Regions from separate parts of the Kribbella sp. NPDC005582 genome, predicted to be linked through region 2. Evidence: riboswitches for the same ligand, from Rfam matches in the RefSeq annotation. Region 2 holds a riboswitch; each other region holds the start of a gene.
What was found. Region 2 has a riboswitch for ZMP and ZTP ahead of ABZS29_RS31690 (glycine hydroxymethyltransferase). Riboswitches for the same ligand answer to the same signal wherever they lie in the genome.
Positions count from the first base shown of each region.

Region 1 (4,987 bases), on a different contig from region 2:
CGACCCGACGTGATCCGGCGGTACGGCGACCACCACCAACTGCGGCTCGATCTGAACAAGTCGCGACCCCGCGCCGATCCGCTCAGCCATCAACGCGTTGTCGGGGTTCGCGTCCACCAGCTCGACGACGACACCCAACCGCGCCAGCGCCAAGCCGATCGACGTACCGATAAGGCCCGCACCAACGACGCGGACGGGACCACGCAATTCGGTCACTGGGCGCCTGTCAGATCGGGACGGAGCGCCGACGCGCCGTGCAGGTAGACGTGCTGGATCTTGTCGCGCGACCGCTCGGTCTCGGTGTGCACCATCATCCGGACGACTCGCGGCAGTGCATGCGGTACGTCGATCTCCTGCATGCACATCAGCGGTACGTCGGTCAGCCCGATCTGGCGGCCGGCCACGGCGGGGAACTCGGCGTGCAGGTCCGGCGTGACGGTGAACAGGATGCTGATCAGATCCGCACTGTCCAGATCGTTCGCCTCCAGGACGGCCTTCACCAGCTCGGCGGACCGCTCGAGCAGGTGCTCGCGCTCGTCCACGTCCAGCTGGGTGGCTCCCCGGATCGCCCGCACCGCCACGTCATCCTCCTCGTCAAGCCGCATTCACGACGTAGACAGCCTAGGCCAGACCGGCCACGGACTGGACAGGCGTCTCGGATTGAGCCTCGGCCGCATCCACCGTCTGCTCCAGCAGCAGCGCGATCGTCATCGGCCCGACCCCGCCCGGCACCGGAGTGATCAGCCGAGCCACCTCGCTCGCCTCCTCGAAGTGCACGTCACCGACGTTGCCTTCGTTGTATCCGGCATCGATCACCACAGCTCCCGGCTTCAGCCAGTCGCCCCGGACGAAGTTCGCCTTGCCGACCGCGGCGACCACGATGTCCGCGGTCCGGACGATGTCGGCCAGCCCGACGGTCCGCGAATGCGTGTAGGTCACGGTCGCATCTGATGCCAGCAGCAACATTCCGGCCGGCTTGCCGAGGATCGGGCTGCGGCCGATCACGACCGCGTGCGCTCCGGACAGCGGTACGTCGTACGCCTCGAGCAGCCGCATGATCCCGCCCGGCGTACAGGACCGGAAGCCGGGCTCGCCGAACGCCATCGCCGCGAACGCGTGCATGGTGACGCCGTCGACGTCCTTGGCCGGGTCGATCGCCTCGAACGCCGCGCGCTCGTCGATGTGGCTCGGCACCGGATGCTGCAGCAGAATGCCGTGCACCTCGGGATCGGTGGAGAGCTTGGTCAGCTCGGCCACCAGCTCCTCGGTCGTCGTCGAGGCCGGCAGCACGACACTGCGCGAGCCGATCCCGGCCTTCTTGCTGCGGTTCTGCTTCATCCGCACGTACGTCGCGGAGGCCGGATCGTCACCGACCAGCACCGTGGCCAGGCACGGCTGGACGCCGGTCGACTCCCGCAGCTTCTCGGCGCGGACGGCGGCGTTCGCCACCATCTCGGCGGCGAGATCGGTTCCGATCATCAGGTCGGCGGTCATGGGCGCACTCCTTCGGGCGAGGGATCAAGTGCCCAGGCGCGCGGCGAAGCCGGATCTCCGGCGGGCCGCTCCCCGGTGGTACTCCACCTCAACGCCAGTCGCGGACCTGCGGCCAGCTTACCTTTCCCCCGCGTCGGCTCCCGCCTCGCTACCGCTCGCAGGCTGCCGCCTCCGTGGTGCGCAGGGCCGGGTGGTGGGTGTGGTTCTCTCCCCCCGCGTCGGCTCCCGCCTCGCTACCGCTCGGCCCGCCGACGCCCCACCCGCCCGCGTTCACGCGCTACCGCGCTTCAAGTTGCTCGCTACCGCTCGCAGGCTGCCGCCTCCGTGGTGCACGAGGCCGAGTGGCGGGGGTGGTTCCCTCCCCGGCGTCGGCTCGCGCATCGCTAGCGCTCGGCCCGCCGGCGCTATGAGTCGGCGACCGCCTTCAAGAATCTGCTGCGCGAAGACGCCGCCCAGCTCGCCACGGCTGCCGTCCTGGACCACCTTGTGGTCGGTGATCAGTACTCGTCGCGGAGCCTCATCCATTCCATGGTGAGGGTCTGGGGCCAGCCGGCAGGCGAGTCGTCCCAGGTCTCCTGCCGGCCGTACGGACGCGCAGCACCCCGACATACAGCACCCGCGAGCTCAGCCCGCGCAGGCCGGATGCGGGCCGTTCCGCGGGTCGGCTGATTGCGAACGACCGATGCGGCCCGGATGAGGAAACGCCTGCCTTTGCGGACGATTGCGGCCGCTCCGTGGCAGCGATCTACCGTGAAGCGGCAGCACCGCCACATGCACCAACGGCTCCGGCGCGATCGTCAACTTCCCGCAGCACTGCCGCATTCTCCAGCACCACCCACGCGGCAGCCCGCGAGCGGCAGCGAGCACCCGAAGCGCGGCAGCGCGAGAAGGCACCCGCGGCAGCGGGCAGTGGAAGCGGGCAGTGGAAGCGGGCAGTGGAAGCGCGGTAGCGCGTGAGCGGGGGCGGGTGGGGCGCCGGTGGGCCGAGCGGCAGCGAGGCGGAAGCCGACGCGGGGGGCGAGTACATCCACCACTCAACCTCCAGCACCACGAAGGCGGCAGCCCGCGAGCGGCAGCGGGCAGTGAAGCGCGATAGCGCGCGAACGAGGGTGGGTGGGGCGCCGGCGGGCCGAGCGGCAGCGAGGCGGGAGCCGGTGCGGGGGGCGATTACAGCAGGCCGGCGTGGTCCAGCGCCAGGTACGCGGCGTCGGTGCCGGTCATGGCTCCCGGCGTACGGAGCTCGGCGCGGAACTCGTCCACGGTGAGCTCGACCGGGACGCAGTCCTCGGCCTCGTCGAGGTGCTGGACACCGTCCGGACGGCAGCCGCGGGCGATTGCGACGTACTTGCGGAAAGTGGACGAGGTGCCGGCCCAGAGCCAGCCGACCACCTCGAGCGATTCGCAGGTGTAGCCGGTTTCTTCTTCGAGCTCCCGCGCACCACCGACGGCCGGTTCTTCGCCGGGCTCGATGAGGCCGCCGGGGAGGTTGGTGACCACGCTGTCCGGGCCCGGGCGGAACATGCGGATCGTCACGATCCGGCCTTCGGGGGTCAGCGGGAGGACGGTGATGCCGCGGGCGACTCCCTCGGCGGACTCGGGCCCCGTGACGTCCCACTCGACCTCGTGACCGCCCGGCATCCGGTACTGCCGGACCTTCACCGTCAGGAAGCGCTGGTAGGCGACCTTCTCCCCCAGCAGCTCCCAGGGCTCCGGGTCGGCGGCCCGAGACGACGCAGCCGCCACATCGGACGTGGCGGCTGCTTCGACGGTTCGATCCGTCACAGAGGACGACTGTCGTCGGGCTCCTCCGGCGGAGCGATCGGCGCATCGTCGTCGCTCCCGGAGCTCGCCGGCGAGGTGTCCGCCGAGGTGGTCTCCGCCGAGGTGGTCTCCGACTCGGCCGCTTCGGCGGTGGCCTCCTCGATATCGGCCGCCGGGTGCGACTCGGACAGGATCCGGGCCAGCGTCTCCTCGGAGATCCGCTTGAACTTGCGCACCTGCGTACGCGTCCGGTCCAGTACGGCGACCTCGAGCTGGTCCGAGGTCAGTTCGCGCGGCTCGCTGCTGTCGTGGCCGAGGGCGTCCACGGCCAGCCGCAGTGCACCGGCCAGCGAGATGCCCTCGGAATAATGCTCGCCGACATACTCCGCGACCTGCTCGGCCTGGCCGCCCATCACCGCGAACCCGCGGACGTCGGCGATCGAGCCGTCGTACGTGAGCCGGTAGATCTGGTCGTCGGCCGTGGTCGCGCCGATCTCGGCGACCAGGATCTCCACCTCGAGCGGCTTCTCACCGCCGGAGGAGAAGATCGCGCCGAGGGTCTGCGCGTAGGCGTTGGCCAGCGCCCGGCCGGTGACGTCGCGCCGGTCGTAGGAGTAGCCGCGCATGTCGGCCAGCCGCACGCCGGCGATCCGCAGGTTCTCGAACTCGTTGTACCGGCCGACGGCGGCGAACGCCATCCGGTCGTAGATCTCGGCCACCTTGTGCAGCGCGGGCGAGCGGTTCTCGGCGACGAACAGGATCCCGTCGGCATACTGCAGCGCGATCGCGCTGCGGCCCTTCGCGATGCCCTTCCGGGCGAAGTCCGCCCGGTCGCGCATCAGCTGCTCGGGTGAGACGTAGAACGGCGTGCTCATCGAAGGCTTCGTCCTCTATCGGTCGATGGGATCAGGTCAGGGACGCCGTGGCCGGGCCGTCGGGGCGCTCGTGGCGCTGCGCCCAGGCCGCGTCGACCAGCGTGGCGACCTCGTCCTCGGGCAACCGCTGGTAGCCGTCGGCGGTGACCACACCGATCACCGGGAAGATCCGCCGCAGCATGTCCGGACCGCCGGTGGCCGAGTCGTCGTCGGCGGCGTCGATCAGGGACTGGATCGCCACCGTCGCGCACTCGGTCGCGGACAGGTCCTCGCGGTAGAGCTTCTTCAGCGCACCCCGGGCGAACAGCGAGCCCGAACCGACACTGTGGAAGTGGGTCTCCTCGTACCGGCCGCCGGTGGCGTCGTACGAGAAGATCCGCCCGCCCTTGCGGTCGTGGTCGTAGCCCGCGAACAGCGGCACCACGGCCAGACCCTGCATCGCCATCGCCAGGTTGCCCCGGATCAGCGCGCTCAGCCGGTTCGACTTGCCGTCGAGGCTGAGCACGGTGCCCTCGAGCTTCTCGTAGTGCTCGAGCTCGACCTGGAACAGCCGGACCATCTCGATCCCGAAGCCGGCCGACCCCGCGAAGGCGACCGCCGAGTACTCGTCGGCGGGGAACACCTTCTCGATGTCGCGCGAGGCGATGATGTTGCCCATCGTGGCCCGCCGGTCGCCGGCCATCAGCACGCCACCGGCGAAGGTGGCCGCGACGATCGTCGTACCGTGCGGGACCTGGTCGGAGAAATCGGCCTGCCCCAGGCTGCGCCGTCCGGGCAGCAGGTCGGGCGCGTGCCCGGCCAGGAAGTCCATGAACGACGTGCCACCTGGGGTCAGGAAGGCTTCCGGCAACCGGCCG
Region 1 covers NZ_JBEXCU010000003.1:875,458-880,444, reverse strand. Annotated here, with positions in the region: gene ABZS29_RS21770 (prephenate dehydrogenase) at 1-216, opposite strand, end outside; gene aroH (chorismate mutase) at 213-605, opposite strand; gene ABZS29_RS21760 (bifunctional 5,10-methylenetetrahydrofolate dehydrogenase/5,10-methenyltetrahydrofolate cyclohydrolase) at 622-1,494, opposite strand; ZMP/ZTP riboswitch at 1,518-1,606, opposite strand; gene ABZS29_RS21755 (NUDIX hydrolase) at 2,662-3,276, opposite strand; gene prcA (proteasome subunit alpha) at 3,273-4,130, opposite strand; gene prcB (proteasome subunit beta) at 4,162-4,987, opposite strand, start outside.
Region 1: it holds a riboswitch for ZMP and ZTP, as region 2 does, so the genes downstream of both, ABZS29_RS21760 (bifunctional 5,10-methylenetetrahydrofolate dehydrogenase/5,10-methenyltetrahydrofolate cyclohydrolase) here and ABZS29_RS31690 (glycine hydroxymethyltransferase) in region 2, are expected to answer to the same signal.

Region 2 (4,987 bases):
CAGTCCCCTGTGCAGGGCGCTGCGTGCGCGTCACCGGCGATCGCGCCGAGGAGCCCGCCGGACCACGAGGCGCGGACGGGACCGTCCCCGGTGAGTACTGTCGCCAGGCCCTTGTCGACCCGGGCGACGCGTCCCGGCACGAGCTCGGCCGGAACGGTTTCGAAGAATTCGGCCGTGGAACTGTCCAGTCCCAGAGCCTGCAGTGTCACGGACATGACGAACCTTTCGGAAGGTCCGGCCGCGAGGTCAGCTCAGCGGACGGAAAAACAGGAGACAACGGCCCGGTGGTAGGCCAGTTGGTGGCTCATGGCGGGGTGCCTCCCTTCCAAGCTCTGCGGGTCCTGATCGAGGACCGGTGATCGCGACGCGACCAGCCTATGTCGTCCGATTCGTCGTGCGCACCGGGTTTTCGGTCACCGGCTCCGGCGCCTCTTCCGGTTCCGGCTCCGGCTCGGGTTCAGCGACAGCGGGCGAGGGCTCGGCGAGGTGCTCGATCTTGCGCGCGATCGCGAGCTCCGGCCGCTGGAACTCCGGCGCCGGTACGTCGGGCTCCGTGCGATCGGGCTCGACCTCCGGGTGGTGATGCGGATCCGGCTCGGCCTTCATGACCGGCTCGACCTCGTCGTCGTCATCCGCGAACTTCGGCAGCGGCGGCTCCTGCGTCTTCGCGGGCCAGAGCCGGTTCACGACCGCGTTCAGCGCCGCCCCGATCAGTACGGCGATCGTCGTCATGTACAGCCACATCAGTACGGCGATCGGCGCCGCCAGCGGACCGTAGATCGACGTACCGCCGACTGTGCTCTGCAGGACCCAGCGCAGGACGAAGCTGCCCAGGATCCAGATCGAGAGCGCCAGGAACGCACCGGGCAGGTCGGAAACCCACGGTGTCCGGACCGGCACGGACACGTGGTAGAGCGTGTTCAGGAAGCCCGCCGACAGGATCGTGACGACCGGCCAGTACAGCTGGTTCAGGAAGTCGAGGCGCGCCGGGAGCAGATGGTCGACCGCCTCCGGACCGGCCAGCACCAGCGGCAGGACGATCACGCCGATGACGAGCGCGATGCTGTAGAGGCTGAACGACAGCGCGCGGGTCCGGACGATGCCGCGCTTGCCGCCCATCCCGTACATGATCGTGATGGTGTCGACGAAGACGTTCAGCGCGCGGCTGCCGGACCACAGCGCGAGCACGAAACCGATCGAGATGACGTCCGGGCGGCCGCCGTTCAGCACCTTGTCCAGGGTGGGCACGATGACGCTGTTCACGGAGTCGTCGGTGAGCGCTCGCGCGGCGAGCTCCGCGATCTCGAGTTTGATCTGCGCGATCTGGACCACGTCGAGCCAGCGGCTGATGTAGCCGAGGCTTCCGGCGAGCCCGAAGATCAGCGGCGGCAGCGACAGGATCGCGAAGAACGCGCCCTCGGCCGCCAGGCCGGTGACGCGGTAGCGCAGACACTCGCCGACGGTCTGGGTGAGCAGCTTCCAGATCGTCGAGGGGATCTTGCGGACCCATGCCAAGGAGACCGAGCTCCCACTCGCGGGCCCTGCCCCTGAACGTTCCATACCGCTTACCGTACTGATATGGCGGACCCAAACGCTGTAACGAACCAGGCTCCTCCTCTGCACGGGGTGAACTTCTTCACCTCCGACGCTGCCCTCGGCGCCGCGCTGCGCCCGTACGGCGGGGTCGCGGAGGATCCCAGTCTGGCCCGGATCGGCGAACTCGCGGGATCGGAGGAAGCGCTCTCCCACGCCCTGCCGGCGAACCAGAACTCGCCGGTCCTGCGCACCCACGACCGCTACGGGAACCGGATCGACGAGGTCGAGTTCCACCCGTCGTGGCACTGGCTCATGGAGAAGGCGGTCGGCTTCGGGCTGCAGGCTGCGCCGTGGACGAGTTCCCAGGCTTCGCCGCACCTCACCCGCGCGGCCGGCTTCTTCGTCTGGTCGCAGGTCGAGCCCGGGCACGGCTGCCCGATCTCGATGACGTACGCCGCCGTACCGGCTCTGCGCGCGGATGAGCGGCTGGCGGCGGAGTGGGTGCCGCGGCTGGCCTCGACCGAGTACGACGTACGGCGGTTGCCCGGGGCAGCGAAGCGTGGCGTGCTGGCCGGGATGGGGATGACCGAGAAGCAGGGTGGTTCCGATGTGCGGGCCAATCTGACGACTGCGACACCGGTGGGTGCGGACGGTGAGTACCTGCTCGACGGACACAAGTGGTTCTGCTCGGCGCCGCAGGTCGATGTGTTCCTGGTGCTCGCGCAAGCGCCGGACGGGTTGAGCTGTTTCGTGGTGCCGCGGGTGCTTGCTGATGGCAACCGGAACGCCTTCGCGTTGCAACGGTTGAAGGACAAACTCGGCAACCGCTCGAACGCGTCCAGCGAGGTCGAGTTCCACAGCACCGTCGGCTACCGCCTCGGCGACGAGGGCGCCGGCGTCCGCACCATCATCGAGATGGTCGCCGCCACCCGCCTCGACTGTGTCCTCGGCTCCGCCGCTCTCCAACGCCGAGCGCTGGTCGAAGCCACCTGGCACGCCCAGCACCGCTCCGCCTTCGGCGGCCTCCTCGCCGACAAACCCGCCATGCTCAACGTTCTCGCCGACCTGGCAATAGAAAGCGAAGCCGCCACCGCCCTAGCCATGCGCCTAGCAGCCGCCGCCGATGCCTCGACCGCAGGCAACGCCGAGCGGGAAGCGGCGTTCCGGCGGATTGCGCTTCCGTTGGCGAAGTTCTGGGTGTGTAAGCGGACGTCGTTCATGGTCGCCGAGGCGTTGGAGTGTCTCGGCGGGAACGGGTTCGTGGAGGAGTCGGGGTTGCCGTTGCTGTTCCGGGAGTCGCCGCTGAACTCGATCTGGGAAGGCTCGGGCAACGTGAACGCGCTCGACGTACTGCGGGCGCTGCGCAGGCCGGAGTCGCTGGAGGCTTGGCTGCTGGAGGTCGGCGCGGCGCAGGGGGCGGACCACCGGCTGGATGCCGCCGTGAACGACGTACTGCAGGCGTTGGCAGATATCGAAGGCGCCGAAGCAGGGGCGCGGAGGCTCGCGGCGCGGATGGCGTTGTGTTTGCAGGCGTCGTTGCTGGTGCGGCACTCGACCCCGGCCGTGGCGGACGCGTTTGTGGCCAGCCGGCTGGGCGGGGACTGGGGTGGGGTGTTCGGGACGCTCCCGCGGACGACACCGTTCCGGGAGATCGTCGAGCGCACGATAGGCTGACCGCTGTCGCGACTGGCGCGCTGAAGGTGGAGTACCACCGGGGAGCGAAACCCGTCGGCACCGTGCGCCTGGGTGCCTTCGACCGACTGCAACCGCAGGAGACTTGATCATGACTCAACCCTTCGACGCCGCCGCGGCGTCGGCCGCGTACAACAACGCCCTGCAGGTGATCGCCAGCGTCGAGCCGACCATCGCCGGTGCGATCAAGGCCGAGCTGGCCGACCAGCGCTCCTCGCTGAAGCTGATCGCGAGCGAGAACTACGCCTCCCCGGCGACCCTGCTCACGATGGGCAACTGGCTCTCGGACAAGTACGCCGAGGGCACCGTCGGGCACCGTTTCTACGCCGGCTGCCAGAACGTCGACACCGTCGAGCAGACCGCGGCCGACCACGCCAAGGCCCTGTTCAACGCGCCGCACGCCTACGTCCAGCCGCACTCCGGGATCGACGCGAACCTGGTCGCCTTCTGGGCCATCCTGGCCAACCGGATCGAGGCCCCGGCGCTGGCCGAGGCGAGCGCGAAGCACGTCAACGACCTGTCCGACGAGGACTGGGACAAGCTCCGCAAGGCGCTCGGCGACCAGAAGATGCTCGGCATGTCGCTGGACGCCGGCGGTCACCTGACGCACGGCTTCCGGCCGAACATCTCCGGCAAGATGTTCAACCAGCACTCCTACGGCACCGACCCCGAGACCGGCCTGCTCGACTACGACAAGGTCGCCGAGGCCGCCCGCGAGTTCAAGCCGCTGATCCTGATCGCCGGCTACTCGGCGTACCCGCGCAAGGTGAACTTCGCCAAGATGCGTGAGATCGCCGACGAGGTCGGCGCGACCCTGATGGTCGACATGGCGCACTTCGCCGGTCTGGTCGCGGGCAAGGTCTTCACCGGCGACTTCGACCCGGTACCGCACGCGCACGTCACCACGACCACCACCCACAAGTCGCTGCGCGGCCCGCGGGGCGGCATGGTGCTGTGCCAGCCCGAGTACGCCGACGCCGTCGACCGCGGTTGCCCGATGGTGCTGGGCGGCCCGCTCAGCCAGACGATGGCCGCCAAGGCGGTCGCGCTGGCCGAGGCCCGGCAGCCCTCGTTCCAGACCTACGCGCAGGCTGTCGCCGACAACGCGGTCACCCTCGCCGAGGGCCTGATGAAGCGCGGCGTGAAGCTTGTCACCGACGGCACCGAGAACCACCTCGTTCTGCTCGACGTCTCGTCGTACGGGATCACCGGCCGGCAGGCCGAGTCGGCGCTGCTCGACGCGGGCATCGTCACCAACCGCAACGCGGTTCCGCGCGACCCGAACGGCGCCTGGTACACATCGGGCGTCCGGATCGGTACGCCGGCGCTGACCACGCGCGGGTTCGGCGCCGACGAGTTCGACCGGGTGGCCGAGCTGATCGTCGACGTACTGTCCGCGACCACGCCCACCACCACCGCGGCCGGCGCCCCGTCGAAGGCGAAGTACGTGCTGGCCGACGGCGTCGCCGACAAGACCCGTGCGGCCTCGGCCGAGATCCTCGATAAGCACCCGCTCTACCCGGGCCTCGAGCTCAGCTGATCACGCCTGCGAGCGCCCGTTCCTGGTCACCGGGAGCGGGCGCTCGGTTTGTGTAGGGTTCAATCATGGCGCCCACCACGGAAGAGATCAGTCAGTACGTCGAGCGCTTCGCGGGTGTGATGGCGAGCAGCGGCGTACCGACGATGTCGGCCCGGGTGATGGGCCGGATGCTGGTCAGCCCGAACGGGACGATGACCGCGGCCGAGCTCGCCGAGACGC
Region 2 covers NZ_JBEXCU010000006.1:508,843-513,829, reverse strand. Annotated here, with positions in the region: gene rsgA (ribosome small subunit-dependent GTPase A) at 1-215, opposite strand, end outside; gene ABZS29_RS31700 (YhjD/YihY/BrkB family envelope integrity protein) at 376-1,560, opposite strand; gene ABZS29_RS31695 (acyl-CoA dehydrogenase family protein) at 1,579-3,210, shown strand; ZMP/ZTP riboswitch at 3,209-3,291, shown strand; gene ABZS29_RS31690 (glycine hydroxymethyltransferase) at 3,320-4,768, shown strand; gene ABZS29_RS31685 (MarR family transcriptional regulator) at 4,834-4,987, shown strand, end outside.

Region 3 (4,987 bases), on a different contig from region 2:
CGGTACGGCGTCCATCGCGGCCCGCTCGCCGTCGAACACCCGCGCGGTCCCCTCGAACACGTCGGAGTCGAAGCCGGCGCTCTTCACGACCGCGCCTTCCGGGGCGAGCGTGCCGTGCAGGATCGTGATGCCGCCGGTCGGGTGGATCGGCTTGTCCAGCGCTCGGATGATCGCGCCGTCGACGTCGGGCGGAGCGATGTCGGCGAGGTTCTCGGCCATCGTCTTGCCGGTGACGGTCAGGCAGTCGCCGTGCAGCAGACCGGCATCGAGGAGCGCGCGCATGATCACCGGGATGCCGCCGACGCGGTCCACGTCGGTCATCACGTACCGGCCGAACGGCTTCAGATCACCGAGGTGCGGCACCTTGTCGCCGACCCGGTTGAAGTCGGCGAGCGTCAGATCGACCTCGGCCTCCCGGGCGATCGCGAGCAGATGCAGTACGGCGTTCGTCGAGCCGCCGAGCGCCATCACGACGGCGATGGCGTTCTCGAAGGCTTCCTTGGTGAGGATCTGGCGTGCCGTGATCCCCTTCTGCAGCAGGCCGACCACGGCCTCGCCGGACTTCCGGGCGTAGCCGTCCCGACGGCGATCCACGGCGGGCGGCGCAGCCGAACCAGGCAACGACATCCCGAGGGCTTCCGCGGAGGCGGCCATCGTGTTGGCCGTGTACATGCCGCCGCAGGCACCTTCGCCCGGGCAGATCGCGCGCTCGACGGCGTCGACCTCCTCCCGCGTGATCAGACCACGAACGCACGCACCGACGGCCTCGAAGGCGTCGATGATCGTGACGTCCTTGTCGCCCAACCGGCCGGGCATGATCGAACCGGCGTACAGGAAGACGCTCGCGAGATCGAGCCGCGCGGCCGCCATCAGCATGCCGGGCAACGACTTGTCGCAGCCGGCCAGCAGGACCGAGCCGTCGAGACGCTCGGCCTCCATCACCGTCTCCACCGAGTCGGCGATGATCTCGCGGCTGACCAGCGAGTAGTGCATGCCGACGTGACCCATCGAGATGCCGTCGGAGACGCTGATCGTGCCGAATTCCAGCGGGTACCCACCGGCCGCGTGCACGCCCTCCTTGACCGCCTTCGCGAGCCGATCCAGCGAGAGGTTGCACGGGGTGATCTCGTTCCAGCTCGATGCCACCCCGACCTGCGGTTTCACCCAGTCGTCATCGCCCATTCCGACCGCCCGGAGCATTCCCCGGCTGGCGGTGGCTTCCAGACCGTCGGTGACTGTGCGGCTGCGCGGCTTCACATCGACCATGGGCTCACTCTAATCACGTTGCCGTGGGGATTCGGGCTCTCTAGCGTTCGCGCTGTGGATCCTTATGGTGACGAGAAGCTGGTCGAGCTCTACGACGTCGACAACCCTTCCGGTTCCGATCACGACTTCGTCCGCGCGCTGGCCGACAGTCTCGGCGCGCGCAAGATCGTCGATCTTGGCTGCGGTACCGGGCTGCTGACCCGGACGTTGGCGGTCGGCGACCGTGAGGTGATCGGGGTCGATCCCAGCCCGACGATGCTGAACTACGCGCGCCGCACCCCGAGCACAGTCACCTGGATCGACGGGGACCACTCCGCCATCAAGGCCACCGGGGATGTCGATCTCGCCCTCTCCACCGGCAATTCGGTCATGCACATCCCCGATCTGCCGGCAGCGCTGACCACTCTGGCCGGTGCGCTGCGGACTGGCGGCGTACTGGTCTTCGAGTCGCGGAACCCCGAGGCGCGAGCCTGGGAGTCGTGGACGCGCGAGGCGACGTACGGGGAACGGGATACTCCTGTCGGCCACCTCACCGAGTGGCTCGATCTGATCGAGGTCGCCGACGGCCGGGTCGTCTTCGACGCACACAACCTGTACGACGATGGCCGCGACGATGTCTACCGCACCGAGCTGTATTTCCGCTCGGCGACCGAGATCAGCGACGCGTTGGAGGCGGCCGGGTTTGCCGTTCAGGTGCTGGGCGGTTGGCGCGGCGAGGCGTTCACGCCGGAGTCGCGGTTGATGGTGTTTCGCGCCGAGAAGGCTTAGTCCATCTGCTTCGCGAGGGCTTCTGCGAAGCCGCTGACGCCGCCAACGTAGCCCCACGGCACGCTCTCGATCCGGCCCTTGGTCGCGCAGGCGTGCTCCATCGCCTGCGGCTTCGCGCTCGCCCACTTGAGCGCGAATGCCATCGCGCCGTTCGCCGAGACATCGGCGGGATCCGGCGTACGGGCGTCGCTCCACCACTTGTCGCGGGCGGCCATCAGCTCGGGCCGGCGGCCGGTCACCTCGCGCGCGTACCGCCGCATGCGCTGCACGCGCGGCGGGTCCTTGTCGGAGGCGACCTCGAGCCAGACCTCGTTGAAAACATGGGCCGCAATGCTGCAGAGCACGCTGCCGGGCCGCGCCCGCGCCACCACCGCGTCGCCGAAATCGACCAGCTCGGCGAGCTCCAGACCGGACCACTTCTTCGCCAGCACCTGAACCCGGCCGGTGTGCGCCGCATAGCTGCCCGGGTGGCGGACCAGCGCGGCATGGAAGATCTCGGCCTTGTCCTCGAGCTCCGCCTGCAGTCCCAGGGCCGCCCACTGCAGCACCTCCCACGGCACCGCGTCGTCCGCGGCCGCGATGATCGCGCCCTGCAGCACCTCGGCCGCCGTACGGAGAATGTCGTGGAACATCGCGAGCCGCTGCTCCGACACGTCCTGCGCCAGCTGCCCGGTCCGCACCGCCCACGCCTCGAAGACCAGCGTCTGCCCGAACCACAACAGCAGATCGGGATCCTTCGGATAAGCCTCCAGCCGCAGCTCCAGCTGCTCGCTCCGCCCGATCGCCGCCTTCGCCAAGCCGGTCGCCCGGATCGACCGCAGGTTCGTGTTGGCCGGCGTCACCTTGAGCAGCGCCAGCCCGGTCGACAACTCGCCCTGCCGGACCGCCGCGTACGCCGCGTCGAGGTCGTCGTCGAGCCAGGCCTGGTCGAGCCTGAGGCCGGACGCGTCCGCCACCTTGCGCGTGAAGAACCCCATTCGCGGATCGTAGGACTCCGGGGAGGGCTGTGGTTCGAAATTGCACTTTCCTGCAATAGGCTTTGGTTACCGCGACTGGCGAGGGTGGGTTACCACCGGGGAGCGGACAGCTACGTGGCGTCGTCCGCCTGGGCGCCTCCTTTTCGGGAGGTGTGCTCATGCGCTACGGAATGAATCCTCACCAGGCCGCTTCGACGACGGCTGTTGGTTCAAAGGCACCGTTCACGGTGGTGGCCGGGAGTCCGTCGTACATCAATGTGCTGGACGCGCTGACCGGGTGGCAGCTCGTGCGGGAGGCAGCTGGTGCTTTCGGCGTGCCTGCGGCGGCGTCGTACAAGCACGTCTCGCCGGCCGGCGCTGCACTCGGTATGTCGGTCGCCAACGCGTACCGGCGGGCACGGGATGCCGACCCCAAGTCGTCGTACGGCGATTTCGTGGCGGTCTCGCATCCGGTGGACTTGGAGCTGGCTGGTGTCCTGCGTGGTGTGGTGAGCGACGGCATCATCGCGCCGGGCTACGCACCTGGTGTGGTCGAGGTGCTCGCGGCCAAGAAGCGTGGGACGTATCTGGTGCTGGAGGCGGATCCTGCGTTCGAGCCGCCGTCTTCGGAAGTGCGTGAGCTGTACGGTCTCCGCCTTGAGCAGTCGCGCGACGACCTACCGCTCACGCGCGACCTGCTGTCCGTCGATGTGAACGACGCCGCCGCTCGCGACCTGTTGCTCGGCCTGATCGTCGTCCGCTACACGCAGTCCAACACCGTGGCTCTCCTGAAGGACGGCATGGCCATCGGCATCGGCGCCGGTCAACAGTCCCGCGTCGACTGCACCCGCCTGGCCGGCCTCAAAGCGGCCGACTGGCAGTCCCGCCAGTCCGCCGAGCCGCTCACCGGCGTGTGCATGGTCTCCGACGGTGCCCTCCCCTTCCCCGACAACGTAGAAGTCGCGGCCGGGTTCGGCGTCACCCACATCGCCGAGCCCGCCGGCTCCATCCGCTCCGACCAGGTAGCCGCCGCCTGCGCCGAACACGCCATCAACTGGTCCCCCACCGGCGTCCGCCTCTTCCGCCACTGACGTCTCGTCGGTAACGACACGTAGTACTACCTCCGCGGCCACACGCCCAGGCGTGCACCACCCCACGCCGCCCCACCACTACGTGTCCTTCCCGACGCCTCACCGAAGCCGGAACGTCCCAGCCACCAGCCCGCGCCGCACTGCCTCAGCTGTCCCCGTCACCGACTCGTTGGTGGTGTCGAGAGCGTGGTGCTCCAGCGGCCCCAGGTCGGCGAAGGCACCGTACATGTGACTGATGGCGCCTTCGTCACGGAGCGATTCGGGACCACGGGTTTGAGCGCGAACGATGGTTTCGTCAAGCGCCGGCCGCAGCACGACATACGACAGGACCAGACCGTCGTTCCGCGCGACCGCCCGAAACGGAGGCACGTAATGCGGGCCGACAACACCGTCGACAATCACGTCGTAACCGCCCCGCGCGTACGTTGCCGCCGCGGCTACGTAGGCGTCGACGACCACGTCGTTCTGCGCCGCGGCCTCCGGCAGGTACGGCGGGATGAAGCCCGTGCGGATCGCGGTGAAGAACTGGTCCGTGACGAGATGCACGGCCGGCCGGTCAGCGTCCGACGCGAGCAGCTCGGCAACTGTCGACTTACCGGCCCCCGGCGGACCGGTCAGCACGATCACTTCACCCGTCATCCCGCGAAGCTATCGCGCCGGTGTTAGCCGCCGGCGACGCTGGGGAGGATCAGCAGTTCGGCGCCGTCGGGCAATGGGGTGTCGGGGCCGTCGAGGTCGCGGATGTTGTCGGAGCCGAGGTAGACGTTGACGTGGCGGCGGACTGCTCCTTGCTCGTCCGTGAGGCGACGCCGGAGCGCCGGAGCCGTGGCTGCGAGGGCGTCGGCCACGGTGGTGCCTTCGACCTCGACGCAGTCGGCTCCGCCCGCGAAGGGGCGCAGGACGGGC
Region 3 covers NZ_JBEXCU010000007.1:204,565-209,551, forward strand. Annotated here, with positions in the region: gene ilvD (dihydroxy-acid dehydratase) at 1-1,266, opposite strand, end outside; gene ABZS29_RS32770 (class I SAM-dependent methyltransferase) at 1,321-2,034, shown strand; gene ABZS29_RS32775 (hypothetical protein) at 2,031-3,011, opposite strand; ZMP/ZTP riboswitch at 3,073-3,152, shown strand; gene ABZS29_RS32780 (5-aminoimidazole-4-carboxamide ribonucleotide transformylase) at 3,170-4,081, shown strand; gene ABZS29_RS32785 (AAA family ATPase) at 4,181-4,720, opposite strand; gene ABZS29_RS32790 (MoaD/ThiS family protein) at 4,744-4,987, opposite strand, start outside.
Region 3: it holds a riboswitch for ZMP and ZTP, as region 2 does, so the genes downstream of both, ABZS29_RS32780 (5-aminoimidazole-4-carboxamide ribonucleotide transformylase) here and ABZS29_RS31690 (glycine hydroxymethyltransferase) in region 2, are expected to answer to the same signal.